DNA from 3 places in the Stenotrophomonas sp. YJH_SMC_36 genome. Region 1 is predicted to be linked to each of the others. Evidence: predicted binding sites of a transcription regulator. Region 1 holds the regulator's gene; each other region holds the start of a gene.
What was found. The regulator FliA, encoded in region 1, starts transcription of late flagellar genes. The targets are predictions, from matches to a motif close to TAAAGTTTNNCNNNCNNNGGCCGATAA.

Region 1 (4,093 bases):
GGCTGCGTGCCGCCCGCCAGGTCCGCACCCTGCTGGTGCTGCCGGCCAATACCAGCTTTGGCGACATGGACGAGGTGGTGCGCCGCTTCGGCGCGGCCAACCTGCAGGGCCTGGTGCTGAGCAAGCTGGATGAGACCGGCCGCTTCGGCAACGCCCTGTCAGTGGCGGTAGACCACGCGCTGCCGATCACCTGGGTGACCGATGGCCAGGACGTTCCGGACGACCTGCACCGGGCCAGCGCGGCCAATCTTGTACTTCGCCTTGAAGATTTGCGCCGAGCGGCCGATATGCCCTGCAACCCGGAGTTGAACCATGCCGTCGCGTGAGTACGCCAAGCTGACCAAGACCTTCCCGCTGTCGGCCACCCGCAGCGAGCCGCTCGGCCCTGTGCGCACCATCGCCGTGACCGGCGGCAAGGGCGGCGTCGGCAAGACCAACGTCTCGGCCAACCTGGCCGTGGCGCTGGCCGGCATGGGCAAGCGCACGCTGCTGCTCGACGCCGACCTGGGCCTGGCCAACATCGACGTGATCCTGGGCCTGAATCCCACCCACACCCTGGCGGATCTGGTCGCCGGCCGCTGCTCGCTGGAAGACGTGATCGTCGAAGGTCCGAACGGCGTGCTGGTGGTGCCGGCCGCGTCCGGTCGGCGGCACATGGCCGAGCTGGCCCCGGCCGAGCACATCGGCCTGGTGAACGTGTTCTCCGAACTGGAACGCGAGCTGGACATCATGGTGGTGGACACCGCCGCCGGCATCACCGACGGCGTGCTGACCTTCTGCCAGGCCGCACAGGACACGGTTGTCGTGGTCTGCGACGAACCGGCCTCGATCACAGACGCCTACGCACTGATCAAGGTGCTGTCGCGCGAGCGCGGCGTGGACCGCATCCAGGTGGTGGCCAACATGGTGCGCGACCCCAACGAGGGCCGCGTGCTGTATGAAAAGCTGACCCGGGTCTGCGAGAAGTTCCTTGCCGATGTCTCGCTGAACTACCTGGGCTGCGTGCCGCAGGATGACTGGCTGCGCCTGTCGGTGCAGCGCCAGCAGCCGGTGGTGAAGGCCTATCCATCCAGCCCGGCGGCGCTGGCGATCACCGAGATCGCCCGTCGCACCGCCCGCTGGCAGGCCCCCACCGAGCCACGCGGTGGCGTTGAATTCTTCCTCGAGCGCATCCTCAAGCAACGCGGGGTGGCAGCATGAAAGGCGCGGCCCAGTACAGGGAAGTCCAGCGCTCGGCGGCGACCGAGGTCATCGCCCAGCACTCGGACCTGGTGCGGCGCATCGCCCATCACCTGGCCGCACGCCTGCCGGCCAGCGTCGAAGTGGACGACCTGATCCAGGCCGGCATGATGGGCCTGATCGAAGCCTCGCGCAGCTACGACGCCGACCAGGGTGCCTCGTTCGAGACCTATGCCTCGATCCGCATCCGCGGCTCGATGATCGACGAGATCCGCCGTGGCGACTGGGTACCGCGCTCGGTGCATCGGCGCGCCCGCGATGCGGCCGCCACCATCCGCCGCCTGGAGCAGACCACGGGCCGTGCAGCCAGTGCCACCGAGGTGGCGGCGGCCATGGACATGCCACTGCCCGAGTACCTGCGGCTGATGGAGGACGCCTCGCGCGGCCAGGTGCTGAGCCTGGAATCGCGCATCGAAGACCAGGGCGAACTGGACACCGTCGCCCAGGGCGGACCCACACCGCAGCAGGTCCTGGAACGTGGCGAATTCGGCCGCGAACTGGGCAAGGCCATCGGCCATCTGCCCGAACGCGAACAGCTGGTGCTCTCGCTGTACTACGAGCAGGAGCTGAACCTGAAGGAGATCGGCGCGGTGCTCGGCGTGAGCGAATCGCGCGTCTGCCAGATCCACGGCCAGGCCGTGCTGCGCCTGCGCGGCCGGCTGAAGATCTTCGAGGCCGCGGATGCCGGGCTTGAAGAATGAACATGCCCGCGGCGGCCACGGCCACCGCGGGCGACTGAACAACAAAGGAACTCCGCTTTGAACAAGAACATGCGCATCCTGATCGTCGACGACTTCTCGACCATGCGCCGCATCGTCAAGAATCTGCTGGGCGATCTGGGCTTCACCAACACCGCCGAAGCCGAGGACGGGCATGCCGCACTGTCGATGCTGCAGAGCCAGCCGTTCGACTTCGTGGTCACCGACTGGAACATGCCGGTGATGACCGGCATCGAACTGCTCAAGGCGATCCGCGCCGATGCCAAGCTCAAGACCCTGCCGGTGCTGATGGTCACCGCCGAGGCCAAGCGCGAGCAGATCATCGAAGCGGCGCAGAGCGGCGTGAACGGCTACATCATCAAGCCGTTCACCGCGCAGACGCTGGAAGAGAAACTGGGCAAGATCTTCGAACGCCTGGCGGCCAGCGCCTGATGGACGCCACGGTCGACAAGAACGCCCTCGTCCTGCGCCTGCAGGAAGCCCTCGACGCGCTCGAATCCGGCGACGAGAGCGCCTGGCGCCAGCGCATCGACGCCCTGGTGGCCGCACGCACGCAGCCGATGATGAGCGGCCTGTCACGGCTGGCCCGCGAACTGGGCCAGGCCCTGGGCGAACTGCCGACCGTCCCCAGCGAGGCGGGCGAGCTGGACGACGCCTGCGCGCGCCTGGACCATGTGGTGGCGATGACCGAACAGGCCACGCACCGCACCCTGGACCTGGCCGAAGAGTGCCGCAGCCTCACCGAACAGCTGCGCGCCGAAGGCCTGCAGCCGGGGCAGGATGCGCAGCTGGAACGCATCCGCCACAACCTGACCGAGATTGCCCTGACCCAGAGCTATCAGGACCTGACCGGACAGATCATCCGTCGCGTGGTCGGCATCGTCCGCCGCGTGCACGAAGGCTTTGGCGCGCTGGGCCTGCCACCGGAGCAGCATCGCACCGATCCGGCGCTGGCCGGACCGGCACTGAAGGGACTGGACCGCCACGCGGTCTCTCAGAACGACGCCGACGACCTGTTGTCGGACCTGGGACTGTAAGCATGAGCGCGGTATCCGACGACATCACCGCCGATTTCATCATCGAGGCACAGGAAATCCTGGATCGCCTCGGCGAACAGCTGGTGTCGCTGGAACAGGCGCCGCAGGACGCCGACCAGCTCAACGCCGTGTTCCGTGGCTATCACACGCTCAAGGGCGGCGCCGGCTTCCTCGGCATCACCGCCATGGTCGAGCTGTGCCATGCCGCCGAAGAGGCACTGGGCGCCGCCCGCGCTGGCCAGGCGGTGCTGCAGCCGCATCACTTCGATGCCGCACAGCAGTCTCTGGACTACCTGCAATCGATGCTGGATGCCGTGTCTTCCGGCAACGAACCCGGCTATGCCCCGCCGGACCTGATCGCCCAGTTCGACGTGCACGGCACTGCTGCGCCGGCTGCTGTCGCCCCCACAGCAGCCGCGCCCGCTGCCGGTGACCTGATCACCGACGACGAGTTCGAGGCCCTGCTCGATCAGCTGCACGGCAGCAACGCCCCCACCGCAGTGGCGACGCCGGTCAAGGCCGACGATGGCCTGATCAGCGAGGATGAGTTCGAAGCCCTGCTGGACCAGCTGCACGGCGGCGCCGCCCCCGGCGCGAAACCCGTGGCTGCTCCGCCGGCGCCTGCGCCTGCACTGCCCGCACCGCGCCCCGCGGCCGCCGCTGCCAAGCCCGCGGCCAACAAGCCGGTGGCCGAGGCCGAGCACACCGTGCGCGTGGATACCAAGCGGCTGGATGCGATCGTCAACCTGATCGGCGAACTGGTGCTGTCGCGCAACCGGCTCAAGACCCTGCGTGCGCGCCTGCGCGACGAGGAACTGGACCGCGCCGTGTCGACCCTGGACATCGCCACCGCGCGCCTGCAGTCGGCAGTGATGCGCACGCGCATGCAACCGGTCGGCAAGGTGTTCTCGCGCTTCCCCAAGGTCGCCCGCGATGTTGCCCGCTCGCTGAAGAAGGAAGTGGACCTGGAGCTGGTCGGCGCCGAAACCGAGCTTGACCGCAACCTGGTCGAGGCCCTGGCCGACCCGCTGGTGCACCTGGTCCGCAACGCCATCGACCATGGTGTGGAGATGCCCGATCTGCGCGAAGCACAGGGCA
Region 2 (4,093 bases), on a different contig from region 1:
TGGTGATCAACGAGAAGGCCCAGGACGCGCGCGACGAAATCTCCGGCGTCAACCTGGATGAGGAGGCGGCGAACATGCTCCGCCTGCAGCAGGCCTACCAGGCCGCCTCGCAGTTGATTTCCACTGCCGACAACATGTTCCAGACCATCCTGGGAGCCGTCCGCCGATGAGCAGCCGCATCTCCACCGGAATGATGTTCAACCAGTCGGTGACGCTGATGCTGGCCAAGCAGGCCAAGCTCAATCACCTGGAGCAGCAGATCGCCACCGGCAGCAAGATCGTCAGCGCCAAGGACGATCCCGTGGCCGCGGGCACCGCCGTGGGCCTGGACCGCAGCCTGGCGGCACTCGAGCGCATGGGCCTCAACGCCGGCAACGTGCAGAACCGGCTCGGCGTGCAGGAGAACACACTGGCCCAGGTCAACGATCTGATGGGCCGCGTCAGCGATCTGACGCTGCAGGCCAGCAATCCGGCGCTGAGCGCCGCGGACAAGAAGACCCTGATCACCGAGCTGAACCAGATCCGCGACGGCCTGCTGTCGCTGGCCAACAGCAGCGATGGTACCGGCCGCTATGTATTCGGTGGCACCCATGACGGCGATCCGCCGTTCGCCAAGATCGACGGCAAGGTGGTCTATCGCGGCGACCAGACCCAGCGCCAGGTGGAAGTGGGGCCGGACACCTACGTGCTCGACGCCCTGCCCGGCAGCGAGATCTTCATGCGCATTCCAACCGGCGATGGCTTCGTCGACGGCAGCGCCGCCGCAGGCAACACCGGCAAGGGCGTGCTGACCAACATCACCCGCGACGGCAGCGACAGCTGGAACGGCCAGGCCTTCAGCGTGCGCTTCACCGCCAGCGACCAGTACGAGGTGCTGGACGCAACGGGCAACGTGACCAGTACCGGCTCCCTGAAGCCCGGCGACGAACTGGAAGTGAACGGCGTGCGCCTGCAGATCACCGGCGCTGCCGAGCCCGGCGATACCTTCAACGTGCAGCCGGCCGGCAGCCGCGACATCTTCGCGACGATGGACAAGCTGATCGCCGCACTCGACGCCGATACCGGCAGCACCGCACAGCTGGCAGCGCAGCAGAACCAGCTGCAGAGTGCATTGCGCGACGTCGGCCGCGCGTCCGAGCGGATGATCGATTCGCGTGCTGCCGGCGGATCGCAGCTCAAGGCGCTGGACAATGCAGCGGACATGCGCGAAGCCAACAGTGTGACGTTGAAGACCACCCTGTCACAGATGCGCGACCTGGACTACGCCGATGCCCTGAGCCAGTACCAGTTGCAGAGCACGGCGCTGCAGGCTGCACAGACGATCTTCTCGCAGATGCAGTCGATGTCGCTGTTCAACAAGATCGGCTGATCCGTTTCCCGCACACGCCCATGAAGGCCGCGATGCCCTGCATCGCGGCCTTTTTCGTTTCCGCAGCACCCTGCCGCTGCCTCGCCCGCCGGTGCGCCGCGCGCGTTCATTGACGACCCGCGCGCCCAGGTCCGCCGCACCCGGCGCCACCAGCGGCGCCCGCCACCCCTGCCCGCCCCCCTTCCAGGCCGGTGAAACCCCGGAAAAACAGCGTCCCGCGGGCTTTTTCCGGTTCATCGGAATTCACGCCTAAAGGTTGTTGACAAAGCGCCGTTATTCATTTGGCAACGGCGAAGCACACAGCCAAACAAAAAACAGGCGGCGCTTCGTTCCATTCACCTACGGGTTCCAAATAAGAGGAGACGACCCCATGGCACAGGTAATCAACACCAATACGATGTCGCTCAACGCTCAGCGCAACCTGAGCACCAGCGGCAACTCGCTGGCCACCACCATCCAGCGCCTCTCGTCCGGCCTGCGCATCAACAGCGCGAAGGACGACGCCGCTGGCCTGGCGATCTCGGAGCGTTTCAGCACCCAGATCCGCGGCCTGGACGTGGCCATCCGCAACGCCAACGACGGCATCTCGCTGGCCCAGGTCGCCGAAGGTTCGCTGAGCGAAGTCGGCAACAACCTGCAGCGCATCCGCGAACTGGCCGTGCAGGCCTCCAATGCCACCAACTCCAGCAGCGACCGCAAGGCCCTGCAGGCCGAAGTGACCCAGCTGGTCAGCGAAATCGACCGCGTCGCCAAGCAGAGCGACTTCAACGGCACCAAGCTGCTCGACGGCAGCTTCACCAGCCAGCTGTTCCAGGTGGGTGCCAACGCCGGCCAGGCCATCGCCATCAACAGCGTGGTCGACGCCAAGGCCAACTCGCTGGGCGCGACGACCTTCGTCAACGCTGGCAGCGCCACCCTGGATGACGCAGCCGTCGATGCCGCCGCCGGCACGCTGGCTAACATCACGGTGGGCGACGTCAGCATCGGCGACGTCACGTTCGACTACACCACCCCGCCGGGCGCGCCGGCCACCGCCGCCGAGATCGCTGCGGTGCGCAAGGTCAACCAGGACAACGCCACCAAGGCGCTGGCTGCTGCCCTGAACGGCAAGATCGGCGAAACCGGCCTGCATGCCGCGCAGTCCACCACCGCGGGCGAAGTCACCCTGACCTCGGTCAAGGCCGACAACACCGTGGCCGGTGTGACCGTGAAGATGGGGCCGACCGCCACCGCAACCGACCTGAACGCCCCCGCCGCCGGCACCGCTGCCGCCCACGTCGCCGACATCCAGATCGATACCGTCGCCGGCGCCCAGCAGGCCCTGGAGATCGTCGACAAGGCCCTGGAATCGGTCAACAGCGTCCGCGCCGACCTGGGCGCGATCCAGAACCGCTTCACCTCGGTGGTCGCCAACCTGCAGACCTCTTCCGAAAACCTGTCGGCCTCGCGCAGCCGCATCCGCGATACCGACTTCGCCAAGGAAACCGCCGAACTGACCCGCACCCAGATCCTGCAGCAGGCCGGCACGGCCATGCTGGCCCAGGCCAACCAGGTGCCGCAGAACGTGCTCAGCCTGTTGCAGCGCTGACATGAGCCGCTCCCGGGGCACGTCGGGGGCGTCTGACCCAACTCACGTGCAACCGCTCAAGGACCTCTCCTCATGGCACAAGTCATCAACACCAACACGATGTCGTTGAATGCTCAGCGTAACCTGAGCACCAGCGGCAGCTCGCTGGCCACCACCATCCAGCGCCTGTCCTCCGGTTCGCGCATCAACAGCGCCAAGGACGACGCCGCTGGCCTGGCGATCTCCGAGCGCTTCGGCACCCAGATCCGCGGCACCGATGTGGCCATCCGCAATGCCAACGACGGCATCTCGCTGGCCCAGGTCGCCGAAGGCTCGTTGACCGAGATCGGCAACAACCTGCAGCGCGTCCGCGAGTTGTCGGTGCAGGCCGCCAATGCCACCAACTCGGCCAGTGACCGCAAGGCGCTGCAGGCCGAAGTGACCCAGCTGGTCAGCGAAATCGACCGCGTTGCCAAGCAGTCCGAGTTCAACGGCACCAAGCTGCTGGACGGTTCGTTCTCCAGCCAGCTGTTCCAGGTCGGTGCCAACGCCGGCCAGGCCATCGCCATCGACAAGGTGGTCGATGCCAAGGCCGACGCGCTGGGCAATGCCGTCTTCGACGCCAACACCATCGCCATCGACGAAGGCGATAGCGTCGCAGCCGATGCGGGCAAGGAAATCACCTATTCCGGCCTGACCATCGGTGGCGGCGGCCTGACCTCGGCGATCAAGATCGCCGACGTCAAGATCACCTCCACCGGCGACGCCGCCAAGGACCAGGCCGCCCTGGCCGCGGCGACCGTGACCGCGATCAACGCCAAGATCGGTGAGACCGGCGTCTACGCCGAACTCGACGGCACCACCGCCGGCCAGATCAACCTGACCTCGGTGAAGGAAAGCGTCGACAAGGACGGCAAGTTCGTCGCCATGTCCGCCACTGCGGGCACCAGCGCCGGCGTCACCGGCTTCGACAGCGCCGCCGCCACCGCCAGCACCGGTGCATCACCGGGCAAGCTGCTGAAGGACGTCGACATCAGCACCGTGAAGGGTGCCCAGCAGGCGCTGGAAGTGGTCGACAAGGCACTGGGTTCGATCAACAACACCCGCGCCGACCTGGGTGCGATCCAGAACCGCTTCACCTCGGTGGTCGCCAACCT
Region 3 (4,093 bases), on a different contig from region 1:
GGCCATGTGCGCGGTGCGGTGTGGGTGCTGCGCGACGATACCCAGCAGCGTGCACGGCAGCGCGAAGCGCGCCAGCTGGCGGAGATCGATCCGCTGACCGAACTGAGCAACCGGCGGGGGTTCGAAGTCCATCTGCAGCAGGCCATCACCCGGGTCGAGCGGACAGGCCAGGCGGCATCGCTGATGTACATCGACCTGGACCGCTTCAAGCCGGTCAACGACACCTGGGGCCACCTGGCCGGCGATGCGGTGCTGTGGGCGGTGGCCAGCGTGCTGCGCCACGGCGTGCGCGATTCGGACGTGGTGGCCCGGCTGGGCGGGGACGAGTTCGCGGTGATCCTGTCCGGCTGCACGCCGCGCCGCGCGGCGCGGATCGGCGGCGAACTGCTGCAGACCCTGGCCAGCCTCTCCATTCCCTGGGACCAGCACCGCCTGCGGGTGGGCGCCAGCATCGGTATCGCACCGCTGCTGGGCGGCATGGGGGTGGACCAGGCCGTGGCTGCGGCCGATGCGCAGTGCTACAGGGCCAAGGCAATGGGACGCAACAACGTGCAGGTGCAGGGGGAAGCCGGCGAATGGCCGGCTGAGGGCGTGGACAGCGACGCCGGTGGCGGCTGATCTCAGTCTGTGAGAGGACGGCCGCGAATACTGCGCGCACACCCACCCCGTTGGAGAACGACATGCGTTTCTGGACCCCGGATGCCCTGCGTGCCTTCGCGCCGGCGATGATCGGCTGGTGGCTGGCGGTAGCCGCCTGCCTGCGTTTGGAGCAACTGCACGGCGATGCCCGGGCGCAGGCGCTGCTGCCCACCCTGCAGGGCGGCGTGGTGGTGCTGCTGATACTGACCCTGGGTGCGATCGTGGTCGCCTGCGTGCTGCTGTGGCGGTCGCGGCGCGGCGATGCGCCGGCCCCCTGCTAGCCCTGGCGCTCAGTCCAGCACGCTGTTGGCATCAACCAGCCGCACGTCGTGCATCTGGTTGAGGTAGGCCTCGTAGTAGCCCTTGTGCGAGGCGCCGACGAGGGTCAGCATGCGGGTGCCCGGGTGCTGGCCCAGCACCTCGCGCATGTTGGCGACCATGCGTAGGTTGCGGGTTTCCCAGTAGCCGACATAGCGGCGGCCGAAGCCTTCTGGCGATGGTTCGACCAGGGCTGCGCCGAAATCGCTGTCGTAGACCCGGGCGACGGTGTCGGGCGCGTTGTAGTTCCGATAGAGCGCCAGCAGGCCGTCCGTGCTGCCGAGTTCGGCGTACAGGGCCGTATCGGCGGCCCGTCGTGCCTGGGTGGCGGGATTGTCCCAGGCCTTCATGACGGCTTCGCCAGCCGCCTTCTCCAGTGCCGCTGGCGTGGGCGAATCAGCGGTGTGGTCATCGACTGCCCACAGGCGTTCCAGGCCCAGGCGTGCGGCAAGCTCGGCCGCGATCAGGCTGACTTCGTTGCGTCGCGAGGCGCGTTTGTCGAGGAACTGCACCAGTTGCGGTGACAGGCTGTCTGCGGCGCGACGCTCCTGCGCCGGCAGGCGCAGCCACTGCACCAGCGCGGAGCCGTTCTCACCTGCGGCCAGGAACAGTGCGGCCAGCCGGCGACGCTGTGCGTGCGTCGGTGTGGCGGGCCATGCCGCCAGCACGCGATCGACTTCGGCATTGGCCGCTGGAACATCCAGACCGGTGGCGGCCTGGGCAGGTGCAGGATCGACGCAGTAACTTTCCACGCTCTCGGCATAGCGGGCGGGATTGCGGCGCATGAAATCGCATTGCAGTCCGGACAGGTTCTCCACGGCGATCGCCGTTGGCCGCCATGCCTGCAGGCGCTGCAGCAGCGGCTCCAGCATTGCCGGCTGGAAGGTCGGGGGCAGGTCGGACAGGTGCGGTGAACCCAGCACCAGCACTTCGTTGACGCGGCCGGCGGGCGGGCCCTTGAGCTGTGCGGGATTGAAACCCGGCCGATAGCCTGCATCGGCGGCCAGCGCGCCGCTGCTGCACAGGCCGAGGGCGAAAAGAGCAGCCAGGCGTGAAAACATGCGATCTCCGTGTCGATGGACGGTCCGTGGTGGGCGCATCCTTGCCTGTCCACCCCCTTGCCGACAGCCCCGATGGTCATGGCAACCTTTTCGTTGCAGGCTGCATCTAGGGGCCCGTCAGGCGCTGCAGGGGGAGGGGGCTGGACAGGGCCCGCTGCGGAGGGGCCTAAAGCCCGGAACGGAGGTGCCGATAACCTCACTGGATCCCGCTCCCGTCACCCGCTGCAGGACCCCAGGCTGCCCCGTCGGGCGGCCCGCGCAGTGTGTTCCGCCGCTCCCGGATGTCGATCGCACCCGCCCCCAGATGTTCTTGCCCGTTGCTCGAGAGGTGCCTGCCGGCACCTGTAGTCCAAGCAATTGATGTCGCCGTCGGGCATCCCGCCTGGCGGATCGCAACCGCTTACCGGACACCGAGGATCAGACAATGCTCATTCCAGGCCTTACGGCAGGCGCACAGGCGCCAGCCGAGCTGCACACCCGTTGGTCGCCGTGGCGTTCCCTGCTGGGGGCGCTGGCGGGACAGCCTCGGCCCGGCAGGGTCGACAGCGATCGCGGTCATGCCGAGCTGGCCGCCCAGGTGGCCGCACTGCATCGCGTGCAGGCGGTGATCGAATTCGATCTGGATGGCACCGTCCTGCAGGCCAACGACAACTTCCTGCAGGCGGTGGGTTATCGTCTGGACGAAATCCAGGGCAGGCATCATTCGCTGTTCGTCGATCCCGATCAGGCGTCCAGCGCCGAGTATCGGGACTTCTGGGCCCGGCTGGGACGTGGCGAGTTCGACGCCGGACAGTACCGACGGCTGGGCAAGGGCGGGCGCGAAATCTGGATCCAGGCGTCCTACAACCCGGTGCTGGACCCGCAGGGCCGGCCCTTCAAGGTCGTCAAGTTCGCGACCGACATCACCGCGCAGAAGCTGCAGGCCGCGGACTCGGCGGGGCAGCTTGCCGCCATCGACAAGTCGCAGGCGGTGATCGAGTTCAGCCTGGACGGGCACATTCTCTCGGCGAACGCCAACTTCCTCGCCGCCACCGGCTACAGCCTGGAAGAGGTGCGCGGCCAACACCATGCGCTGTTCGTGGAGCCCGAGCTTCGCGACAGCGCCGAGTACCGCCGGTTCTGGGAAAAGCTCGGGCGCGGCGAGTACGACGCCGGGCAGTATCGGCGGCTCGGCAAGGGCGGCCGCGAGATCTGGATCCAGGCCTCCTACAACCCCATCCTGGATGGCAACGGCAGGCCGTTCAAGGTCGTCAAATACGCTACCGACATCACCGCGCAGGTGCATGAGAACCAGGCCATGCAGCGTGCGGTGGCGCAGACCCGGGAGGTCGTGGCGGCGGCCAAGCAGGGCGACCTGACCCGCACCGTCGCCATTGCCGACAAGAGTGGCCCCATCGCCGAGCTGTGCGATGGCGTCAACGCGCTGGTCGAAGCCATGGCGGGCATCATCGGCCAGATCAAGTTCGCTGCCGATACCATCGCGGTCGGCGCGACCGAAATCGCGCAGGGCAACAGCGACCTGTCGCAGCGCACCGAACAGCAGGCGGCCTCGCTGGAAGAAACCGCCGTGTCCATGAAGGGCCTGGCCGATACGGTGCAGCGCACGGCGGCCAATGCGCGCCAGGCAAGCCAGCTGGCCGGCGGCGCAGCGGAGGTGGCTGCGCGCGGCGGCAGCGTGGTGCACGAGGTGGTGGCGACGATGGCCTTGATCAACGCCTCCTCGCGTCGCATCGTCGACATCATCGGGGTGATTGACGGCATCGCATTCCAGACCAACATCCTGGCGCTGAACGCTGCCGTGGAGGCGGCCCGTGCCGGCGAGCACGGCCGTGGGTTCGCGGTCGTCGCCACCGAGATCCGCGAACTTTCGCAGCGCTCGGCCAGCGCCGCCAAGGAGATCAAGCAGCTGATCGACACATCGGTGGCCAATGTCGGTGCGGGCACGGCGCAGGTGGAAAGTGCTGGCCGCACGATGGACGAGATCGTACTCAACGTGCGCAGGGTCAGTGACCTGGTCACCGAGATCAGCAGCGCCTCGCAGCAGCAGAGCGATGACATCCAGCAGATGAACCACG

Region 2: a site for FliA is predicted at 1,620-1,646, ahead of AC5P76_RS10370 (flagellin). Genes of this name have one in related genera too.
Region 3: a site for FliA is predicted at 2,186-2,212, ahead of AC5P76_RS13610 (methyl-accepting chemotaxis protein). Genes of this name have one in related genera too.

Annotation. Positions count from the first base shown of each region.
Region 1 covers NZ_JCAFTD010000012.1:28,360-32,452, forward strand. Annotated here, with positions in the region: gene flhF (flagellar biosynthesis GTPase FlhF) at 1-326, shown strand, start outside; gene AC5P76_RS18435 (MinD/ParA family ATP-binding protein) at 313-1,200, shown strand; gene AC5P76_RS18440 (RNA polymerase sigma factor FliA) at 1,197-1,940, shown strand; gene cheY (chemotaxis response regulator CheY) at 1,998-2,390, shown strand; gene AC5P76_RS18450 (protein phosphatase CheZ) at 2,390-2,995, shown strand; gene AC5P76_RS18455 (chemotaxis protein CheA) at 2,998-4,093, shown strand, end outside.
Region 2 covers NZ_JCAFTD010000004.1:393,397-397,489, forward strand. Annotated here, with positions in the region: gene flgK (flagellar hook-associated protein FlgK) at 1-170, shown strand, start outside; gene flgL (flagellar hook-associated protein FlgL) at 167-1,369, shown strand; gene AC5P76_RS10370 (flagellin) at 1,740-2,957, shown strand; partial or broken gene AC5P76_RS10375 (flagellin) at 3,030-4,093, shown strand, end outside.
Region 3 covers NZ_JCAFTD010000006.1:313,818-317,910, forward strand. Annotated here, with positions in the region: gene AC5P76_RS13595 (PAS domain S-box protein) at 1-618, shown strand, start outside; gene AC5P76_RS13600 (hypothetical protein) at 681-920, shown strand; gene AC5P76_RS13605 (DUF5694 domain-containing protein) at 930-2,018, opposite strand; gene AC5P76_RS13610 (methyl-accepting chemotaxis protein) at 2,443-4,093, shown strand, end outside.